DNA from 4 places in the Shewanella sp. 10N.261.52.F9 genome. Region 1 is predicted to be linked to each of the others. Evidence: predicted binding sites of a transcription regulator. Region 1 holds the regulator's gene; each other region holds the start of a gene.
What was found. The regulator ArgR, encoded in region 1, controls arginine synthesis, uptake and breakdown. The targets are predictions, from matches to a motif close to ANTGAATANNTATTCANT.
Positions count from the first base shown of each region.

Region 2: the regulator ArgR is predicted to act here: its motif matches at 2,834-2,851, upstream of AB4298_RS20315 (aspartate aminotransferase family protein).
Region 3: the regulator ArgR is predicted to act here: its motif matches at 1,981-1,998, upstream of AB4298_RS15645 (YjiH family protein).
Region 4: the regulator ArgR is predicted to act here: its motif matches at 1,997-2,014, upstream of argA (amino-acid N-acetyltransferase).

Region 1 is NZ_JBFRNX010000013.1:75,993-80,996, reverse strand. Features, by position in the region: gene AB4298_RS09430 (ABC transporter ATP-binding protein) at 1-308, shown strand, start outside; gene AB4298_RS09425 (Dyp-type peroxidase) at 606-1,535, shown strand; gene AB4298_RS09420 (cupin domain-containing protein) at 1,599-2,072, opposite strand; gene argR (transcriptional regulator ArgR) at 2,569-3,039, opposite strand; gene mdh (malate dehydrogenase) at 3,390-4,325, shown strand; gene ispB (octaprenyl diphosphate synthase) at 4,404-5,004, opposite strand, start outside.
Region 2 is NZ_JBFRNX010000036.1:31,163-36,166, reverse strand. Features, by position in the region: gene astD (succinylglutamate-semialdehyde dehydrogenase) at 1-240, opposite strand, end outside; gene astA (arginine N-succinyltransferase) at 250-1,269, opposite strand; gene AB4298_RS20315 (aspartate aminotransferase family protein) at 1,391-2,608, opposite strand; gene AB4298_RS20310 (HDOD domain-containing protein) at 3,257-4,399, opposite strand; gene AB4298_RS20305 (S9 family peptidase) at 4,565-5,004, opposite strand, start outside.
Region 3 is NZ_JBFRNX010000023.1:287,774-292,777, forward strand. Features, by position in the region: gene AB4298_RS15640 (methyl-accepting chemotaxis protein) at 170-1,714, shown strand; gene AB4298_RS15645 (YjiH family protein) at 2,096-3,427, shown strand; gene AB4298_RS15650 (UDP-2,3-diacylglucosamine diphosphatase) at 3,610-4,023, shown strand; gene AB4298_RS15655 (hypothetical protein) at 4,348-4,485, shown strand; gene AB4298_RS15660 (NCS2 family permease) at 4,822-5,004, opposite strand, start outside.
Region 4 is NZ_JBFRNX010000008.1:36,544-41,547, reverse strand. Features, by position in the region: gene coaBC (bifunctional phosphopantothenoylcysteine decarboxylase/phosphopantothenate--cysteine ligase CoaBC) at 1-248, opposite strand, end outside; gene radC (RadC family protein) at 399-1,076, shown strand; gene rpmB (50S ribosomal protein L28) at 1,202-1,438, shown strand; gene rpmG (50S ribosomal protein L33) at 1,445-1,618, shown strand; gene argA (amino-acid N-acetyltransferase) at 2,096-3,415, shown strand; gene AB4298_RS05955 (PH domain-containing protein) at 3,497-4,009, shown strand; gene rarD (EamA family transporter RarD) at 4,063-4,950, opposite strand.

The sequences.
Region 1 (5,004 bases):
ATTTAAAAGCCCGCGTTGTAGACAGCAACCATGTAGAAACCTCGATCGGACTTATTGCGAGCAAGCAGGCGTTGTCATTAAGCATAGGCACAGACACAGAGATCTTATTAAGACCACAACATCTGCATTTAGCGAGTGAAGATAGCGGAGCCGGTGAGGTGCTTGAACGTCGTTTTTTGGGCAATGTTTGTCAATATAAGATTAAGGTAGCTGAAAGCACATTAGAGGTTCACAGCACTAACCTTGATTTTGTACAAGGGCAGCGGGTAGCGATAACTTATCAAAATCAAAATCTAGTTTTGTTCTAGTGAAAGTGTAAAACGAAGGTTTTGTTTAAGTTTAGGTTTAGCTAAAGGGTATAAACTAGCCAAAAGGCGGCAGGCTTTAACTAATGACGACAGCTTCAAAGGTGTTATTTGCTAGCGAATATACCTGATGCGGCAAATATTGTGAGATGTAACGCAATTTGTTCGTGATCTAAACCTGCGCGATAACCAACATTTCTGTTTTAATTCTAGTTATTGTGCGTCAGTTAATGATATTAATGACTAAAGTTGTACATAATGTTGCCGAAATTAAATTCAGCAAAAGGGTTACTTATAATAATGGATAGTCAGGTTATGCCGCGTGAACAGCTTGGAGTATGTGCAGAAGGGAACTTGCACAGTGTCTATTTAATGTTTAATGCTAACGACAATGTTGAGTCTGATATGCGCCCTTGTGTGGCGAACGTTGCTCAGTATATTTATGAGTTGGCTGATCAATATTCTGATAGTGCATTTAATGGTTTTGTTGCCATTGGCGCAAACTATTGGGACACTTTATATCCTAGTGCTCGACCTGAGCAGCTAAAGCCTTTTCCTGCGATGAATCGCGATAACCGAGATGCACCGGCTATCGAGTATGATCTGTTTGTACACATCCGTTGTGACCGTTTTGATATTCTGCATTTGGTAGCAAACGAAGTTAACCAAATGTTTGAAGGCCTAGTTGAGCTAGTTGATGAAGAACGCGGCTTTAGATTTATGGATGCCCGTGACTTAACAGGTTTTGTCGATGGCACTGAGAACCCTAAAGGTCGTAGTCGTCAAGAAGTGGCATTAATCGGCGAAGAAGATAGCCGTTTTAAAGGTGGCAGTTATATTCATGTGCAAAAGTTTGCTCATAATCTGAGTAAGTGGAATCGCTTACCGGTTAAGAAACAAGAAGATGTTATTGGCCGAACTAAAGCTGACAATATTGAATATGCCTCAGCAGATAAGCCGCTGACTAGCCATATTAAGCGCGTTAATTTAAAAGATAGCGACGGTAAGTCTATGGAGATTTTAAGGCAGAGTATGCCTTACGGATCAGTTAAAGAGCAGGGATTGATGTTTATTTCAATCTGTCACAATTCAGTGAACTTTGAAAAAATGCTTGAAAGTATGGTGCACGGCGACGGTGAAGGTAACCATGATCATTTAATGCACTTTACACAAGCGTTAACCGGCTCTTCATTCTTTGCGCCGTCTTTAGATTTTATGATCACCGCTTAATTCAATTGAGTTAAACTAAAAAACGCACCTAGAGTGCGTTTTTTTATAGCTTTGAAAGAGTCATTACTGGTTTTCTACGCCATCTTTATCCCAGTAGTTAGTTGGGCGTTTGGCATAAACTTCATTGACTGATTTTACCAGAACCTTGTTATTTTCTGGGTACACAACAACATCGTGTATGTCTCTATTACCTACTACAAGGAATACGAAATCTTGCTCACTATGATTGACTAGATTATGTGAGATCCCTGTATCAGCATTGAAACAAATATACTCTCCTTGGCTAAAAGGGTGAGCTTCACCATCGATGTAAAGAGTCGCTTCACCATGCATAGCATAGATATGCTCTTCTTCTTTAGTATGGTAATGGGCAACAGATGAAGACTTACCTGGTGCTAAGCGCTCCATAGTAACGCCAATTTTTTCACCACCTGCAGTGTCACCTATATGTTTTTGTTCGCTGGCATATCGCTCTTCGTGCTGCCAAGATTCCCAGCATATATCATTGATATTTATTATTTTGCTTTTGTTCATCATCCACCCTCGACTCACAATACTGTGCTTCAAGGTTATCACTATTGCGGCTTAAGAAAAAAGATCCTATGCAATATATTGTATAAAGATTGTTTTGAGTAAGATGGCTACAGAACAATTTTAGCGTCTTAAACCTGTTTGGCGGCGGCGAAGAGTTTGCTTTCGTTCTAGGCAAGTGGGTAGTTAATCTGTCTGAATTAGCATGTAGAAGCTAATGGAGCTTCAAGAGTCATCACTGGTAGTAAGACTTTGTATATGGACGAGATATTAATCAATAGAAGTTAACTGTTTATAGTTGGTAACTCATTAATTGTGCGGCATTTATTCTTTAGTCGTGCGACTTTCACTGACATTGTGACTATTGGTGATTATAAATCAAATGCTCCTGATTACTCGGACTTCGTCTTGATTTAACTGGATAGATAACAACTAAAACAAAAATGCCGTGCTGAATGAGCGCGGCATTTGTAAGCTAAACCCACAATCGAGTCATTGTACTTTAGTCAGCGTAATTAAATAGTGACTTAACCGTTTCTAGAGTGTCTTCAACGTTGTGAATGCTTGAAGGGCAGATGAAAATAGTATCATCTCCAGCAATAGTTCCTAAAATACCTTCTGGTTTGCCTATTGAATCAAGTAAGCGAGCAATAAGCTGTGCTGCACCGGGGCTTGTTCTGACGACAATCATGGCTTGGTTGTGATCAACATCGAGTACTAAATTCTTTAATGGGCTCCCAGCTGTTGGGACGCCTAATTCAGCAGGTAAGCAATAAACCATCTCTTGCTTAGCATTACGGGTTCTTACGGCTCCGAACTTGCTTAGCATACGCGAGACTTTAGATTGGTTTATGTTGCTAAAACCCTCTGCTTGTAGGGCGATAACAATTTCGCTTTGAGAGCCAAATCGCTCTTCTTTCAAAATAGATTTGAAGGTTCTAACTAAATCATCTTGGTTTTTACTTGCTTGCATATTTTATTATTCTTTATTCAATAAGATCTGCTTCATGATGATTATTTTCGCTTTTTTTGTCAAATATTATTCGTTTTTCTGAATAAAAATTCATTGAAAAGTCTTGTTTGGGGCTGTGGTGTATATAAGTTAGAATGATTGTTCTAATTTTTTAACTGCTAAACTACAGGTCAAAATGGGCTGCAGGTCTTATAGCCACTCGGTTTTACAATTTCCATTTTATATTAGGGTTCTAGATTATATTGAACACGACTAAGGGATAATTGAAATTTAATTGTGAATCCAGTACTGTTGCGGCATTGGAAAAACAGATCTAAATCACAAAAATCCGAGAATTGACGGAGATAATTATGAAAGTTGCTGTACTTGGAGCTGCTGGTGGCATTGGCCAGGCGCTTGCCCTACTGTTAAAAACTCAATTACCTGCGGGTTCTAAATTGTCGCTATACGATATCGCACCAGTTACACCTGGCGTAGCGGTAGACCTTAGCCACATCCCAACGGCAGTTGAAGTGAAAGGTTTTGCTGGTGAAGATCCTACTGCTGCACTAGAAGGTGCTGATGTTGTGCTTATCTCTGCAGGTGTTGCGCGTAAACCTGGCATGGACCGCTCAGATCTATTTAATATTAATGCTGGTATCGTACGTAACCTTGTTGAAAAGTGTGCTGCGACTAGCCCTAAGGCACTGATCGGTATTATTACGAACCCTGTAAACACAACGGTAGCGATTGCTGCTGAAGTGCTTAAAAAAGCAGGTGTTTATGACAAAAACCGTTTATTCGGTGTCACGACTCTTGATGTGATTCGTTCTGAAACCTTTGTTGCTGAAGCTAAAGGTTTGAACGTTGCTGATGTTAAAGTACCTGTTATTGGTGGTCACAGCGGTGTGACTATCTTGCCGCTACTTTCTCAAGTCGAAGGCGTAAGCTTTACTGACGCAGAAGTTGCTGCATTGACGACTCGTATCCAGAATGCGGGGACAGAAGTTGTTGAAGCTAAAGCCGGTGGCGGTAGCGCGACTCTATCTATGGGGCAAGCTGCATGTCGTTTTGGTCTGTCTTTGGTTCGTGGCTTGCAAGGTGAAGCAAACGTTGTTGAGTGCGCTTACGTTGACGGTGGTAGTGAACATGCTGAATTCTTCGCACAACCTGTTGTACTAGGTAAAAATGGCGTAGAAGAAGTATTAGCTTACGGCGAAGTGAGTGCATTTGAAGCATCAGCTCGTGATGCAATGCTAGATACGCTTCAAGCTGATATCCAGCTAGGTATTGAATTCGTTAAGTAGTTAATGTTGAGTTGTGGTTAATTTGCCACAATTTAAAAGGGAGCCATTAGGCTCCCTTTTTTGATTTAATCTAGCAGATTAATTGCTACGTTGAGTCGCAATCTTCGCCAAAGAGATAAGTGCTGTTTTATAATCAGAATCAGGAATAATTGACAGGGCTGCAATGGCCTTTTCTGATTCTTCAATTGCACGTTGCTCTGTGTACTCTAATGCTCCGCAGTTTTTAAGAGCTGCAAGAATGACTTCTATATGCTCAGTGCCGTCACCTTTTTCGATGGCTTCGCGGATAAGCGCTTTTTCAGTATCGTTACCGTTTGCCATTGCAAAGATAAGTGGCAGGGTAGGCTTACCTTCTGCAAGGTCGTCGCCGATATTCTTACCAAGCTCTTCTGTTTCTGCAGTGTAGTCGAGGAGGTCATCGGTTAACTGGAAAGCTGTGCCCAAGTATTTACCATAATCAGCCAGTGCGGTCTGTACTTCGATAGGGCTGTCTGCAAGTAATCCTGCAAGACGTGTTGCCGCTTCAAATAGTTTAGCTGTCTTACAATAGATAACCCGCATATAGCTGTCTTCAGTGGTGTCAGGGTCGTTACAATTCATTAATTGTAGGACTTCACCTTCAGCGAGCACGTTGGTTGCGTCTGCAAGAATTTCCAAAACGTCTAAGCTGCGTAGTTCT
Region 2 (5,004 bases), on a different contig from region 1:
AGCCATTTCAGCTTTATTTGCTTCAAGTTGATCACGATAAGCTTCAACAATCGCTAAGCGAGCTTCAAAGCCCAACATAAACCAATCAAACTGTGCATTACGCGCTGCATCAACAGCTGTAGAGACTTGCTCAGGAGTCGCAGTCTTACTATTCCAAATCACTTCTTGGTTAGCAGGGTTAATTGATGTCACATCGTGACCTAAACCGGCAACCCACTTTCCTTCAATAAATTGTGTCATTTTCTGTTCCTACATTGGCAAAACGCGGATCTGCTCACCATTTGCAACCATCAGGCCTGCAGCGGTTTCTGCATCTAAGATCACGTCATCACTGTCGTCTAATACAGCTAAATTTGTAGCTGTAGCACGGTAATTAGCAAGTTGAGTATTTGAAACGATATAGCTTGTGGCATCGCTTGGTGTTTCACCTATGGTCACCGTCAGTAAACGACTTTCGCGTACAGAGCGGATATCGTTTAGATGACATTCAACCGTTGGACCGGCATCAAAAATATCGACATAGCCGCGGCATCTAAAGCCTTCTGCTTGCAATAGATTTAGTGCTGGGCGGGTATTGGCGTGTACTTCACCGATGACCTTCTGCGCTTCTTTAGGTAATAGACAAACATAAACTGCATTTTTTGGCATCATCTCGGCCATAAAGGCTTTTTGGCTTAATCCCGATAAGTAATCAGCTCTAACAAAGTCGATACCTAAAAAGTGCTCTTGTAACCAACCATAGAAAGGTGAATTACCTTCCTCATCACTTTCACCTCGCATTTCAGCTATCACTGTTTCGCCAAAGCGCTGTGCATGCTGGGCTAAAAACAGGAAGCGGCTACGCGAAAGCATGCGGCCATTATTATTTTTTCGGTAACTACTACGTAAGAACAGAGTGCAAAGTTCTGCAGCGCCAGTGTAGTCATGACATAGCGTTAAGGTTTCAACCTCATTGCGAACATCAATTTGCTCTGAATGATAAACCTCAGTACCGAGTCGATAATGATAAAAAGCGTCAACCATGCCAACGGCAGCTTCAATACCACAAGTGCCGACAACCTCACCGGTTTCAGTATCTTCTAATACCATCAAATAGCCTTCATCAAACGGCTTATCAACTTGCTTGGTAAACGATTCTTCTACTCGAGCAATCTTACTTCTAAGTAGCTCTTCATTCACTGGTAGAGATGTGAATCCGTGGCCTGACTCTTGCGCTATTTGGTACAGCGCTTCGAAGTCGGTCGATCGGATTGGACGTATAACTAACATCTAGGAGTCTCCTCACTATCACCTGGCACATTGACTCGTTGAATTATTAAACCAACCTATGTGCCAAGCTATCCTAAAGACAAAAAAGCAGTGCTATCTCTGATAACACTCAGTTTGCCTATTAGGCTGCAACCACTTTAGCAACAGCACGTTCAAAACGCGCTAGGCCTTCAGCGATATCGGCTTCAGGGATCACTAGGGAAGGTGTAAAGCGTACAACGTTTGCGCCAGCAACTAGGCTCATTACGCCTTCGTTAATGCCTGCAACTAAAAACTCTTTTGCACGTCCTTGGAATTTTTCATTAACCACGGCACCAATCAATAGACCTTGACCACGAATTTCAGAGAATACATCGTACTTATCATTGATCTTAGTCAGACCGTCGCGCAGTAACTGCTCACGGTGTTTAACGCCATTCAATACTTCAGGTGTATTAACAACGTCAAGTACCGCATTACCGATAGCACAAGCCAATGGGTTACCACCGTAGGTAGAGCCATGAGTACCAATCTTAAGATGATCAGCAATCTCTTTAGTGGTAAGCATTGCAGCAATAGGGAATCCACCACCCAATGCTTTAGCTGTAGTAAGTACATCAGGTACTACATCGCCACGCATGTAAGCATAAAGCTCACCTAGACGGCCTACACCAGTTTGCACTTCATCAAATACCAATAGTGCATTGTGCTTATCACAAAGTGCACGTACCGCTTTTAAGAATTCAGGGTCTGCATCGATAATGCCGCCTTCACCTTGCAGTGGTTCCATCATTACTGCACAAGTTTTATCAGAAAAGACAGCTTCTAGTGCCGCGATATCATTGAAAGGAACATGAGTGATGCTCTGTGGCTTAGGGCCAAAACCGTCAGAATAAGCGGCTTGACCACCTACGCTAACAGTAAAGAATGTACGGCCGTGAAAGGCTTTATCGAATGCAATAATTTGGTCTTTTTCAGCACCAAACTTATCCATAGCATAACGACGAACGAGCTTTAGTGCCGCTTCGTTTGCTTCAGCACCTGAGTTTGCAAAATAAACACGGTCTGCAAATGTCGCATCAACTAATTTAGTCGCAAGCTCTAGTGCTGGCTCATTAGTCATAACGTTAGCAAGATGCCAAAGCTTCTCACCTTGTGTCTTAAGTGCGCCAACGAGAGCTGGATGACAATGACCTAAACAGTTAACCGCAATACCACCTGCAAAGTCGATGTACTCTTTACCTTCTTGATCCCAAACTCGACTACCTTCACCACGAACAGGGATCACTGCAGAAGGCGCATAGTTAGGCACCATAACTTCATCAAATTGGGCACGTGTAAGATTCATATTTACGCTCATTCCTTCTCATCCTTTGTCTTTAATCGACCTTTTTGCTGGTCGCATTTCGCTCTATGTCTTGTTTTTGTATAGGTGACATGGCGATTGTTTGTCTAACTAGGAGGACATTATTAGCTAAAATGTGATCAAAATACCAGTTTTTAACAAGGTTTAAGCAAGCATAAAGCGTAAACACTGCATAAAGATTTGAGTTTTAGAATTAACAAAGCAGATATAGCGGGGCTTAGAGCATAAATAGTCATAAAAAAGTTACCTAGCCGTCAATTACATTAGTTATTCAAACATAATGAATAACTAACTAGCTTTTTTATGACGTTTTTTTTAAAGTTTAATGTTCTTTAAAACTAAAATTCAGCTTAGAAATACTGTAAACATAAGCATCTAAAGGGAAGTAAATTTGTATATCATTTTATCGTTCTAATAGTTAATAATTTTTAGGTAAAGCTATATTGCATAAAGCGTCTAAAATGCTTCAATAAACTCAAGCAACAAACATTAAATATTCGCTGACAAAATCAGCATCGCGAGAAAAAATCATCAAGGTTTGAAACAATATCCCTACATATAATCCGCCATAGTAATGTATTAAAGCCTTTTACAAGACTCCATTGACGACTTATTCAGCTCCAAGTTAATAAAATGCTAGCGTTAGAATAATGTAAGCTTACGGAAGTTTTGGCCACTCAAACGTATCTGTTCTTGCTCAGTTATTTGGTAGTAGTCAAACATAAGCCTAGACTCGGCAGTGGTAATACAACCTACCTCTTTGAGCAAATATACTTTCGCGTAGCAGTTTGCTCGCTCAATCAACGCTGAATCCTCATCAAGATCAGCATATTTTAAACTGGTATCAATCGCCTTAAACGTATTGGCTAGACGGCTTTGTTCAAAATCGAGCAAGCTAAGTAATTGCCAATTGAGTGTCTGACTGTGGATTAATACTTGTTGATAGACATCGGCAGCGGGAAATTCTGTCGCCATAACGGCATCAAAAAGCGCCTTATCACGACTTACGCTCGCCTCCTTCAACCAAGCTCTCCACATATCATCAAATACTTTTGCACACTGACTTATGACACAAGTGGTTCCCAATTGGCTCATGAGACTACAGCTATAAATAAAAGCAGAAGGCTTATCGTGTAACTTAGCCAGTGCCTGTGCAGCTAAAGCGGTAACAATGGCATAGCGCCATAATTTACGGCTTAACCACAACATTTGCGCTTGACCACTTGGCATTAAATTACGCAAACAAAAATAAGGTATCAGCGCTTGCAGGTTTTCAATACCAATATAGTTCAGCGCTAACTTAATATCTGTAACCTGTACATCGGATGACTTGGGTCTACGATGCCTAAATGTCGAACTATTAATAATATTGATTAAGTCACGTTCTAACCATGGTAGTGCCGAAACCAGTTGTCTTACCCTACCCAAGTCAACTGGCTCTAGATATAGCTGCTCTAGCAATGCTAACTGCTTTTGCTCAAGTTTAGACTGTGTCAATACTTGTTCAGGTGATGATAGTTGGTGTTCAATGTTGGTATTCACGCTGGATATTAGCTGCTTAGATACAGCTTCAAATACTGCTGTAGCTTGATTTTGCTTAGCTAAACGCTCACGAATCGCTTCGCGCTCAATCTCAAGCTTATTCGCATCGTCTTCAAGCTCCGCGTTGATATCATCAGCCATAGCAGCGGCTTTATCTTTACCTATGATTAAGCGCTTTAGCAAACGTTGCTCTATATCTATTATTTGTGCAGGCTTTACTCCGCCCGCGACCGAAATTGCCACTGAATTACTTACTCCATCTATCCCTTGAGTTCAGTTTACCTATTAATCAACAATTTGGCTAAACTTCTGCATTAAGCAGGCATTCACTTATTTCTAACGCTAAGCCATTTAGTAGCCAAATAAAAAGGCTCCATTGGGAGCCTTTTGTATTCAAACATTAAATCGCTATTTTTTTAATTCTTGTTCAAATAGCTTATGAATGCGACGGTATTCATCTAACCAGCTTGATGGTTGACGGAAGCCATGTGGCTCAACCGGATAAATCGCAGTTTCAAACATTGGCTTTTCAAGCTCAATTAAACGCTGCACCAAACGCACACTATCTTGGAAAAATACGTTGTCGTCCAATACACCACTCATAATCAACAGTGGCTTTTGTAAGCCGTCAGCATGTTCAATCGGCGAGCTACGCTCATAGGCGATTGGGTCAACATCAGGTGTATTCAAGATATTCGAGGTATATGGTGCATTGTAATGGGCCCAGTCAGTCACAGGACGCAACGCTGCGCCCGCTTGGAATAACTCTGGCTCATTAAACAGCGCCATAAAGGTCAAGAAGCCACCGTAAGAGCCACCATAAGTGCCTACTTTGCCGGCATCAACAT
Region 3 (5,004 bases), on a different contig from region 1:
AATAATCCCAAAAAACGCTGTAAAAAAGTCAGTAAACTTTGTTATCCAGTAACTTGATTAAAAAAACGCTTCAAAAATTTTAAACGTTTGTATTAATAATATATTCTAACGCCTTGTGTTAATGCATTGTAATGATTAAACAATGCTTTTGCTGTCACAGGGACTAATAATGACAATTCAGCCAGCAAGGTTAATCAACCAGGAAGTAAAGTTAACAGCAAATGACCAGCTTATATCGACGACCGATAGGCGCGGTGTGATCACCTATGTCAATCAACGTTTTGTTGAAGTATCAGGTTATAGCGAAGCCGAACTCATGGGGAGCCACCATAATATGGTACGCCACCCTGATATGCCCAAAGCTGCTTTTAAAGAGATGTGGTCAAAACTAGAACTTGGGCAATCTTGGCGTGGTGTTGTTAAAAATCGCTGTAAAGATGGTAAACATTATTGGGTTGATGCGTTTGTTTCCCCCTTATTTGATAAAGGACAGCTTGTCGGTTACCAATCCGTGCGCATGCAAGCAAGCTCCCATTTAATCAACCAAGCATCACTGATATATCAACGCCTAAATCAAGGTAAGCGAGTTGATGACCCTATCAGCCTAGCTAATAAAAGAGTCTTATCCGCGATTTGCGCTAGCGCAGGTTTATTAGCAGCTGGAGCATTTTGGGGCTGGGGAGTCATTGTCGCAGGTGTCGTCTTAATGTTGGTCAATTTAGCGATTTTTTACGATGAGGCCTTTAGAGTTCCAGCACGACTAATGAAAATGAAGCAAGACTATGACTCAATTAGCCGCTTTATTTACTGTGGTCGTGATACTTCTTCATTGCTCGATTTTCAGTTAATGATGAAAGATGCCAAACTTCAAGGTGTACTTGGGCGCTCACAAGACAACGCCGAGCATATAGAAGACATTGCCAGCCAACTTATTGCCGCAGCAGAGCAAACCCATGTAGGTTTAGATATTGAAAATCAGCAGATTGAACAAATTGCCAGTGCCACCGAAGAGATGGGGGCCACCATTAATGATGTCGCTAAAAATACTCAGTCGACATCAGACAGCGTGCAACAGACCTATCAAGTTTGCCACGACAGCCGTGAAAAGATGCAGCAAAATGCCCTCAGCATTAACCAGTTATCAGACTCTGTTGCTGACGCAGCCGCCAATGCACACCTATTAAATAAGGAAGCAGAGGAAGTTGCTAGTGCCATGTCAGAAATAGACTCCATCGCAGAACAGACTAACTTGCTAGCCCTAAATGCCGCAATAGAAGCTGCTCGCGCAGGTGAGCAAGGACGAGGTTTTGCAGTCGTTGCCGATGAAGTGAGAGCGCTCTCTAGCCGAACTCAACAATCAACAACCAGCATATCGAAAAGTGTCGATAAAATGTTCGCCATGTTGACCGAATGGTCAAAACAGATGGATAACAGCAAATCTAAAGCATTATTATGCAGCCAAGATGCTGAACTATCCGCTCGAATGGTCGACAACATCTACCAATCAATGAAAGAAATCCAACAATTAGCGTTACAAAATGCCGTAGCGGCTGAACAACAAACCTTAGTCGTCAGTGAAATAAACCAAAATATCAGTCACATTAGTCAAGCGTCGAGTGAAAACCTATGCGCGGTTAACTTAGTCGAGGCTTCGGTGAAGGAGTTAAAGTTCAACGCCGAAAAAGCAAAATCTCTGAGAAAAACATTTAGTTAATTCTTCTTTAAATCCTCAAGTGGCCGTCACAATCTAAAGTTGACGGCCAAAACAAACCACAAGAAAGCAACCGAAGCGCAACATTAATAAACATTTGTTTTAAAAAGATTTAACCACAAAAAAGTTTTGTGCTTTTTTGCAAACTTCCGATACAATATAAATAATCATATTGAGCTAATAACTATTCGACCGTAGTGAATTACACTAGTTAAGAATCGTAATAATATTGCTTAGATATTTTAAGGCGAATATATCGCTGACTAACAGTTGAATGGATATTCAATAATTTATCTGTTTATGCATAAGCACCAGTTTATTGTCATAAAGCAAAACTCGTTATTTAGGGTGTAAATAAAAGTGTCAGAACAAAAAACCCACAACATGAAAACAATACTCACGTTTATCGTGCCATCACTCATTGGCTTAATGCTATTTATGATGCCGATTAACTATAATGATGCCATTACAATTCCAATTGCTATCATCTCTAAGGGCTTACAAAACCTGTTAAGTGATGTGTTAGTTGGCGTGGTAACTGCGATTGTTATTTTCACCGCTATTGCTTCATTACTTACTAAGGTACTTAAGCCTCAGTTTATTGTTGAGCAACGATTTTTAAACTCGCTATTTAACGTCAGCCCAATTTGGTTGATCGTACGTGTACTTGGCGCCATTTTTATTACATTGACCTTTTTCAATGTTGGGCCAGAAGCTATTCGCTCTGGCGGCACAGGCGCTTTAGTCCTAAATGATCTATTGCCGGTATTGTTCTCAGTATTCCTATTTGCGGGTATGTTACTGCCGTTGCTACTTAACTTCGGTTTGCTAGAACTACTTGGAACTATGCTGACTAAAGTAATGCGCCCTATCTTTAACTTACCCGGTCGCAGTGCAATTGACTGTATGGCATCTTGGTTAGGTGATGGTAGCGTGGGTATTTTAATGACGAGCAAGCAATATGAAGCTCGCTTTTATACTCAAAGAGAAGCTGCTGTTATTGGTACCACCTTCTCTGCTGTATCAATCACTTTCTCATTAGTTGTGATCTCACAAGTTAAGCTAGAGCATTTGTTTGTACCTTTTTATCTAACTGTTTGTCTTGCCGGTTTTGTGGCTGCGATTGTTGTACCTAAACTACCTCCACTATCGTGGAAAAAAGATATCTATGTTGATGAAACGCCACGCCATGCAGATGATGAAATGATCCCTGCCGGTTACAACGTATTTTCTTGGGGTATGCATCAAGCACTAAATAAAGCTTCTGCAGCAGGCGGCATCAAGCACACTCTTATCGATGGTGTTAAGAACGTCGTAGATATGATTTTTGGCGTGATCCCTGTGGTTATGGGTATCGGTACTATCGCGCTAATGATTGCTGAATTTACTCCAATCTTTGAATACTTGGGTATGCCTTTTATTCCTTTACTAGAGCTATTACAAGTTCCAGAAGCGGCAGCGGCATCAAAAACCATTATGGTTGGCTTTGCTGACATGTTTATTCCTGCAATTTTAGCCAGCTCTATCGAGTCAGATATGACCCGCTTTATCATTGCGACCTTGTCTGTTACTCAGCTTATCTATATGAGTGAAGTAGGTGCACTTCTAATTGGTAGTAAAATCCCAGTTAATTTCTTAGAGCTATTCGTAGTATTCATTCTCAGAACACTAGTAACACTGCCTGTTATCGCAGGTGTTGCTCACTTAATTTTCTAAGCAAAATTGATTAAATAAGGAGCGAATAATCGCTCCTTTTTTTATGTCTAAGCCAAGCAGAGGTTTATAGCTGTTAGAATCAACTTAGTTGCAGCACGTCATAAAGCTGCCACAAATCGTTCATCTTGCCGTCAACAAGCTCTTTTACGCTAGCGCCATCCCCCCCCTGATATGGCAAGTCTATGAGCAAGCAGCCACACGAAAAATCGCGCTTTTCATGCACTAATTCCGTTAGCCCTATCAACTCAGATATAGCATCGATTTGCGTTAACGCTATCTGGTTGTCCGATGTACATTTAGGTAGCAAAGACTGTAAAGCAGAGTATCTATTGCAGTTTCTACAACAACTTGAAACCGAATCTTTATACCTCGTTGGTGACATCTTTGATGTATGGGCGCTCAAGCGTCGTGTTTACTGGCCTGAGTCTCATAATAAAGTGCTGCAACAGTTTCTAAAAATGGCTCGTGATGGCGTAAAAGTGGTTTATATTCCTGGTAACCACGACGAAGTATTAAAGCCCTATAGCGGCTTTCACTTGTGGGATTTATCCATCTTTAATGAATATATACATTGCGGGGTAAACGGCCACAAATGACTGATGTTGCACGGTGATCAATTTGACTCAGAGGTCTGTATTGGTCGCGCTTATGCAAAGCTCGGTGATCACCTATACGATTTACTGCTTTTCTTAAATCGCGGCCTGCACAAAGTGCGCAGTCTATTGGGTTATCCTTATTGATCGCTGGCTAGCTATGTAAAACTCAAAATAGGTAAAGCTCAGCAAGCAATTAACGACTATCAGTCAGCAGTCATTCGTTATGCTCGGACAAAGAATGTTGACGGGGTGATCTGCGGCCATATCCACCAGCCTGCAATCAAATTTGATAACAAAATACTCTACATCAATGATGGTGATTGGGTGGAAAACTGCACATTTGTCGCAGAGTCACGTCAGGGTGATATCCAACTATTTCAATGGCAACAAACTGCAGTGCTGATTAGCTCCCATCAGTTCCCCTCACAAGAAACATCAAAAAAGGTCAAACGCGTCGCATAATTAAAATGCTAATGTTCAAACCTACTCAAAATCTATTGCTATATTTCTTGTTCATTATTATGACAATAATCATGATATTTGCCGTCAATAAAGCCGCACAAATAAACTAAAACCCAAAGCACAGTCGTTAGCTAGATTACCACCGGTAAGTGCTATAACTAAACGATGATTGAGCTATTGAGCTAGCATCAATTTTAGCTGCTAGGTGCTTTAATCGAGCGTTCTTTATCAAAAGAGCTATTCATCGATAACCCTATATCAATAGCCACGCGCAATAAAAAAGCCAGTCACTGCTGACTGGCTTGTACGAGTACCTTAAAACATAAGCCTAGATGATTAAATCGCCCAGCCACCCATATAAAATGCGACTAAGCCAATCGTAATAGCCAGTACACCCAACTTAATTTGACGCCATTCACCACTGCAAATACGGCCAATGACTAACGTCACAAAGCCAAGCATAATACCGGTCACGATATTACAGCTTAAGATGATAAATACAGCGCAAGTCAGTCCCGC
Region 4 (5,004 bases), on a different contig from region 1:
TCTGCCCATCTTGCTAGCTCGATGTGACCCATTGATGCTTCAGCAGTTGGGTCGAGTAAGTCGGTAGCAACTGGGTAGCCAGATAGCGCCTGCAGAGTGAGCGGGGTAATAAATTCCTGCGCACTTTGACTCATAACAACACGCACGTCAGCGCCGCGTTCTTTTAATTTACGTACTAGATCAGCTGATTTGTATGCGGCAATACCGCCACCAATTCCAAGTAGTACTTTTTTGTTAGTGAGACCCATAGTTAACTCTTTTTGATAATCACTTTGTGGACCAAGCTTGCGGTCGCACAGCAGAAGTTGGCCTAAGATATCACAAACCTCTAAATGGTGATGAACAACTTCAGAAAATCTAGACCATACTCAAAGAACAGAAACAACAGGGAGGTTGTTATGGCGATAAAGGATTGGCCGGATGGTGAGGCACCGCGAGAAAAATTATTATCTTGTGGTGTAAAACAATTATCAGATGCTGAATTATTGGCAGTGTTGCTTAGGGTGGGTTTAAAAGGCTTAAGTGCAGTTGAGTTGGCCAAGTTGATGATTAATGAGTTTGGTGGCCTTAGAAGCTTGCTTAGCGCTTCTCAAGCACAAGTTTGTCGATTAGATGGAATTGGCCCGGTAAAATTTGCTCAAATGCAGGCTGCAGTGGAATTAGGCGCACGAATTTCGCAAGAAAATCTAAAAAGAGGTAAAATTTTGTCTGATCCTGATTTAACTCGGGACTATTTAATGAGACAATTGTCTGATCGTGCCTATGAAGTGTTCGCTATTTTGTTATTAGATAGCCAACATCGAGTAATTCAATTCGTTGAGTTATTTAGAGGTACAATCAATTCAGCGTCAGTTTATCCACGAGAAGTGGTGAGCTTGGTGCTTGAAAAAAAGGCTGCGGCTGTGATCGTGTGTCACAATCATCCTTCAGGGATTGCAGAGCCAAGTACAGCCGATAGACGAATTACTGAGCGATTGAAACAAGCCCTTCAAACTATTGATGTTTCCTTACTGGATCACATGGTTGTGGGCGATCGAGAGATAGTTTCTTTCGCTGAAAGGGGATGGATGGATTAATCTATTCCTTGATCTTTGATTTTAGATCCTGTATAAAATGCGCCCTCTGTTGTGTGCCTCAGGCGACGGCCGTGTTCGAGGTGCATTAATGCTCGAGCGTTAAATATTGTTTTGGAGAGATTGACATGTCAAGAGTATGCCAAGTAACTGGCAAGCGACCAATGGTTGGTAACAACCGTTCGCACGCGAAGAATGCTACGCGTCGTCGTTTTTTACCTAACCTACAGAACCACCGTTTCTGGTTAGAAGACGAGAAGCGTTTCGTACAGCTACGTATATCTACTAAAGGTATGCGTATCATCGATAAGAAAGGTATTGAAGTTGTTATTGCTGAACTTCGTGCCCGCGGCGAGAAGGTGTAATAAACCATGGCTAAAGCTAAAGGTAATCGTGAGAAGATCAAGCTAGTTTCTAGCGCTAACACTGGTCACTTCTACACGACTGAAAAAAACAAACGTAACATGCCTGAAAAAATGGAAATCAAGAAATTTGATCCAGTTGTTCGTCAGCACGTTATGTACAAAGAAGCTAAAATCAAGTAATTACTTGTTTAAGCATCTTGGAAAAAGCCTCTATTTATAGAGGCTTTTTTTTGCCTGAAATTTGCCCACAAGCGTCATTTTACCCAGTGTCCAATCTACATTTTTTACCTTGCTTTTGTATCGTTATACTTCATCTTTGCCGTTAATACTCTCTTTTGCTTAACCATTCACTGCTTTCACTTGGCTAATTATGATTACTACTTACTAGCTAGACCCACTGTTATCAATAGTGAATAGCTTTTGTATTCTGCTATATCTACTGGTTTAAATGCATATTTAGTGGCGTTGTAGGGGGAGTAGTAAGGTCTGTTATTAGGCTTTTTTAACAATAACTTTGTATGTTAATTAATAATTCGAGTTGAAAATTAATGCTTTTTTATTGAATATAAATGCACTATCATCTTTAGGTGTAACTGAGCTCATCATCAAGTATGGCGCTTCGGGTATCTTTCTCTCTATTTTAAAGGTGATGTTAACGTGCGAACCACTGAACTTGTTGATGGATTTCGTCATTCTGCTTCCTATGTTAATGCCCATAGAGGCAAGACTTTTGTTGTTATGCTTGGCGGAGAAGCCTTGGCGCAGCAACAGTTTCGCTCGATCATTAACGACATCGCTTTGCTGCATAGCCTAGGGATCAAAATTGTATTGGTTCATGGCGCGAGACCGCAAATAGACCAAGCGTTAGCTGAGCACAGTCTGCCAGCCGAATATTACAATGGCGTGAGGATCACCGAAGAAGAGTCTCTGCGAGTGATTAAGCAAGTTGTTGGTGGGTTGCACCTTGATATTACTGCGCGTTTATCAATGAGCTTAAGTAATACCCCTATGCAGGGCGCGCAAATCAATGTTGTCAGTGGTAATTTCGTTATTGCCCAACCCTTAGGGGTGGAAGATGGCGTTGATTACTGCCTGACTGGCAAGGTACGTCGAATTGACAGTCAAGGCTTGAAGCGTCAGTTAGACAATAGCGGTATTGTATTATTAGGCCCTGTGGCCGCGTCAGTGACTGGTGAGAGCTTCAACCTTACGGCAGAGGAAGTGGCTACCCAAATTGCGATAAAGCTTAAAGCTGACAAGATGATAGGGTTTAGCTCGCAGAAAGGTATTTTAGATAGCACAGGGCAGGTTCTTGCTGAGTTGATGCCAACGGATGCACAAAAAATTCTTAATGATTTACCTGAAGTGACGCCGTTTTGTGTGGGCACTAAAGCATTTTTGCAGGCGAGTATTGATGCTTGCCGCAATGGGGTAAGTCGTTGTCACTTTGTCAGTTATCTTGATGACGGTGCACTGCTACAGGAACTCTTCTCTCGTGATGGTATTGGTACCCAGATTGTTACCGAAAGTGCTGAGCGTTTGCGTAGAGCATCAATCCGCGATATTGGTGGCATATTGGATTTGATCCGTCCATTAGAGCAAAAAGGCATTTTAGTTAGACGTTCTCGTGAACAACTAGAGATGGAAATCGAACAGTTTATGCTGATTGAACGCGACAGTTTAGTTATTGGCTGCGCCGCTTTTTACCCGTTTGAAGAAGATAACGCCGGCGAGTTTGCTTGTTTGGTGGTACACCCAGACTATCGCGATGCCGACAGAGGTAGTTTACTGCTGCAAAACATTATTGGGCAAGCTCGGGTACGCGGTTATTCACGTTTATTTGCATTGACGACCCGCAGTATTCATTGGTTCTTAGAGCATGGCTTTAATATGGTTGAGGTCGATGAATTACCTGAAAAGAAAAAGCAGCTGTATAACTACCAACGTAAATCTAAGATTTTGGCGCTGGACTTGTAAAGCAAACTTGAATCAAGCCAAAGTTTGACAGTTTATGTCGGTGTGTAACAATGCTGACAACAGTCGTTATTAGGTTCGCTTATGTCTCAGGTTTACCCGCTAGCACCACTTAACTCTACTGGCCATTGGAGCTTTGTGGCACTGTTGGCAATTTTGATTGGATTGGGTGTATTTATCTACTGCAAGAATATGCCCAAAGTGAGCAAGGCCGTTAGCATTGGTGTATTGCTGCCTATGGTTCTGGCCTTTAGTTGGATGTTCTATAAAGTGAATGATTCCAAGTTGGTGATTAGTGCTGATAGCTTAACCTTGGACGTGCCTTTTTATGGTTTTAGCATACCCTTAACTGAAATCGGTTTGGATGAGATTACCCGTGTCGATTGGGGTAAAAGCCCAGAATTAAAACCTAATTTAAGAGCTAACGGTATTGGCATGCCGGGGTTTCAATTAGGTTGGTTTAGGTTAGCCAATGAGCAAAAGGCTTTTGTGGCGACAACCAGTACCGACAACATTGTTTCTATTCCGACAAAGCGTAATTACCCGTTGATTTTGAGTCTACAGAACCCTGAAAAGCTGACACGAAACGATCCTTAATCGTAAACAAAAAAGCGAACCATAAGGTTCGCTTTTTTAGTTATATCGTTCTGTTACTTTTTCGCTTTACGCTTATAAAGCATATCCAAAGTAAATAGGAATAATGCCGCCCAGATAAACGCAAAGGTAATGCCTTTCTCTGCATCAAAAGGTTCATTGAATAGTGCGATAGCCAGAATAAACATAATACTTGGGCCGATGTATTGGAAAAAGCCCAGCATGGAAAATGGAATTCTCACCGCGGCAGAAGCAAAGCACAGTAATGGCACTGTAGTGACAACACCTGCAGCAACTAATAACAAGTTATGGTGCAGATCATTAGCCAATAAGTGAGTTAATGAGTCGCCAGTGTTGGTAAACAGGTAAACCAATGCTACTGGCAGCAAAATAGCGGTTTCTACTAATAGTCCGGTTTTCGCGTCGACATTGACCTTTTTACGCAGTAAACCGTAAAAAGCGAATGAACAAGCAAGACCGAGCGACACTAATGGGATTGAGCCAAAAGAGATCAGCTGGATCATTACGCCTGTTGCCGCTAATGCCACTGCTGCCCACTGTAATTTACGTAGGCGTTCACCTAGAAAGATCATCGCCAAACTGACGTTCACTAGCGGGTTAATAAAGTAACCTAAGCTGGCATCCAGCATATGGTCGTTATTGACCGCCCAGATAAACAGTAACCAGTTACCTGCGATTAGCACCGATGTTACGCATAGCACGGCAAGCTGCTTTGGCTGTTTAAGTAGATGGCGTAAACGTGCAAAGCCACCAAATAGTGCGATTAAAATCGTCACAAAGAAAAATGACCAGATGACTCGGTGCAGCAAAATTTCTGCGGCAGGAACGTTATCAAGTAACTTAAAATAAATCGGGGCAAATCCCCAAAGGGTATAAGCGCAAACGGCGTATAGTATGCCTTTGCGGTATTCAATTTCTTGCATTGGAATGTGCTAAATAGAAAGGTAATTGCGAATTGTAGTCTTGCTCTTATTCAG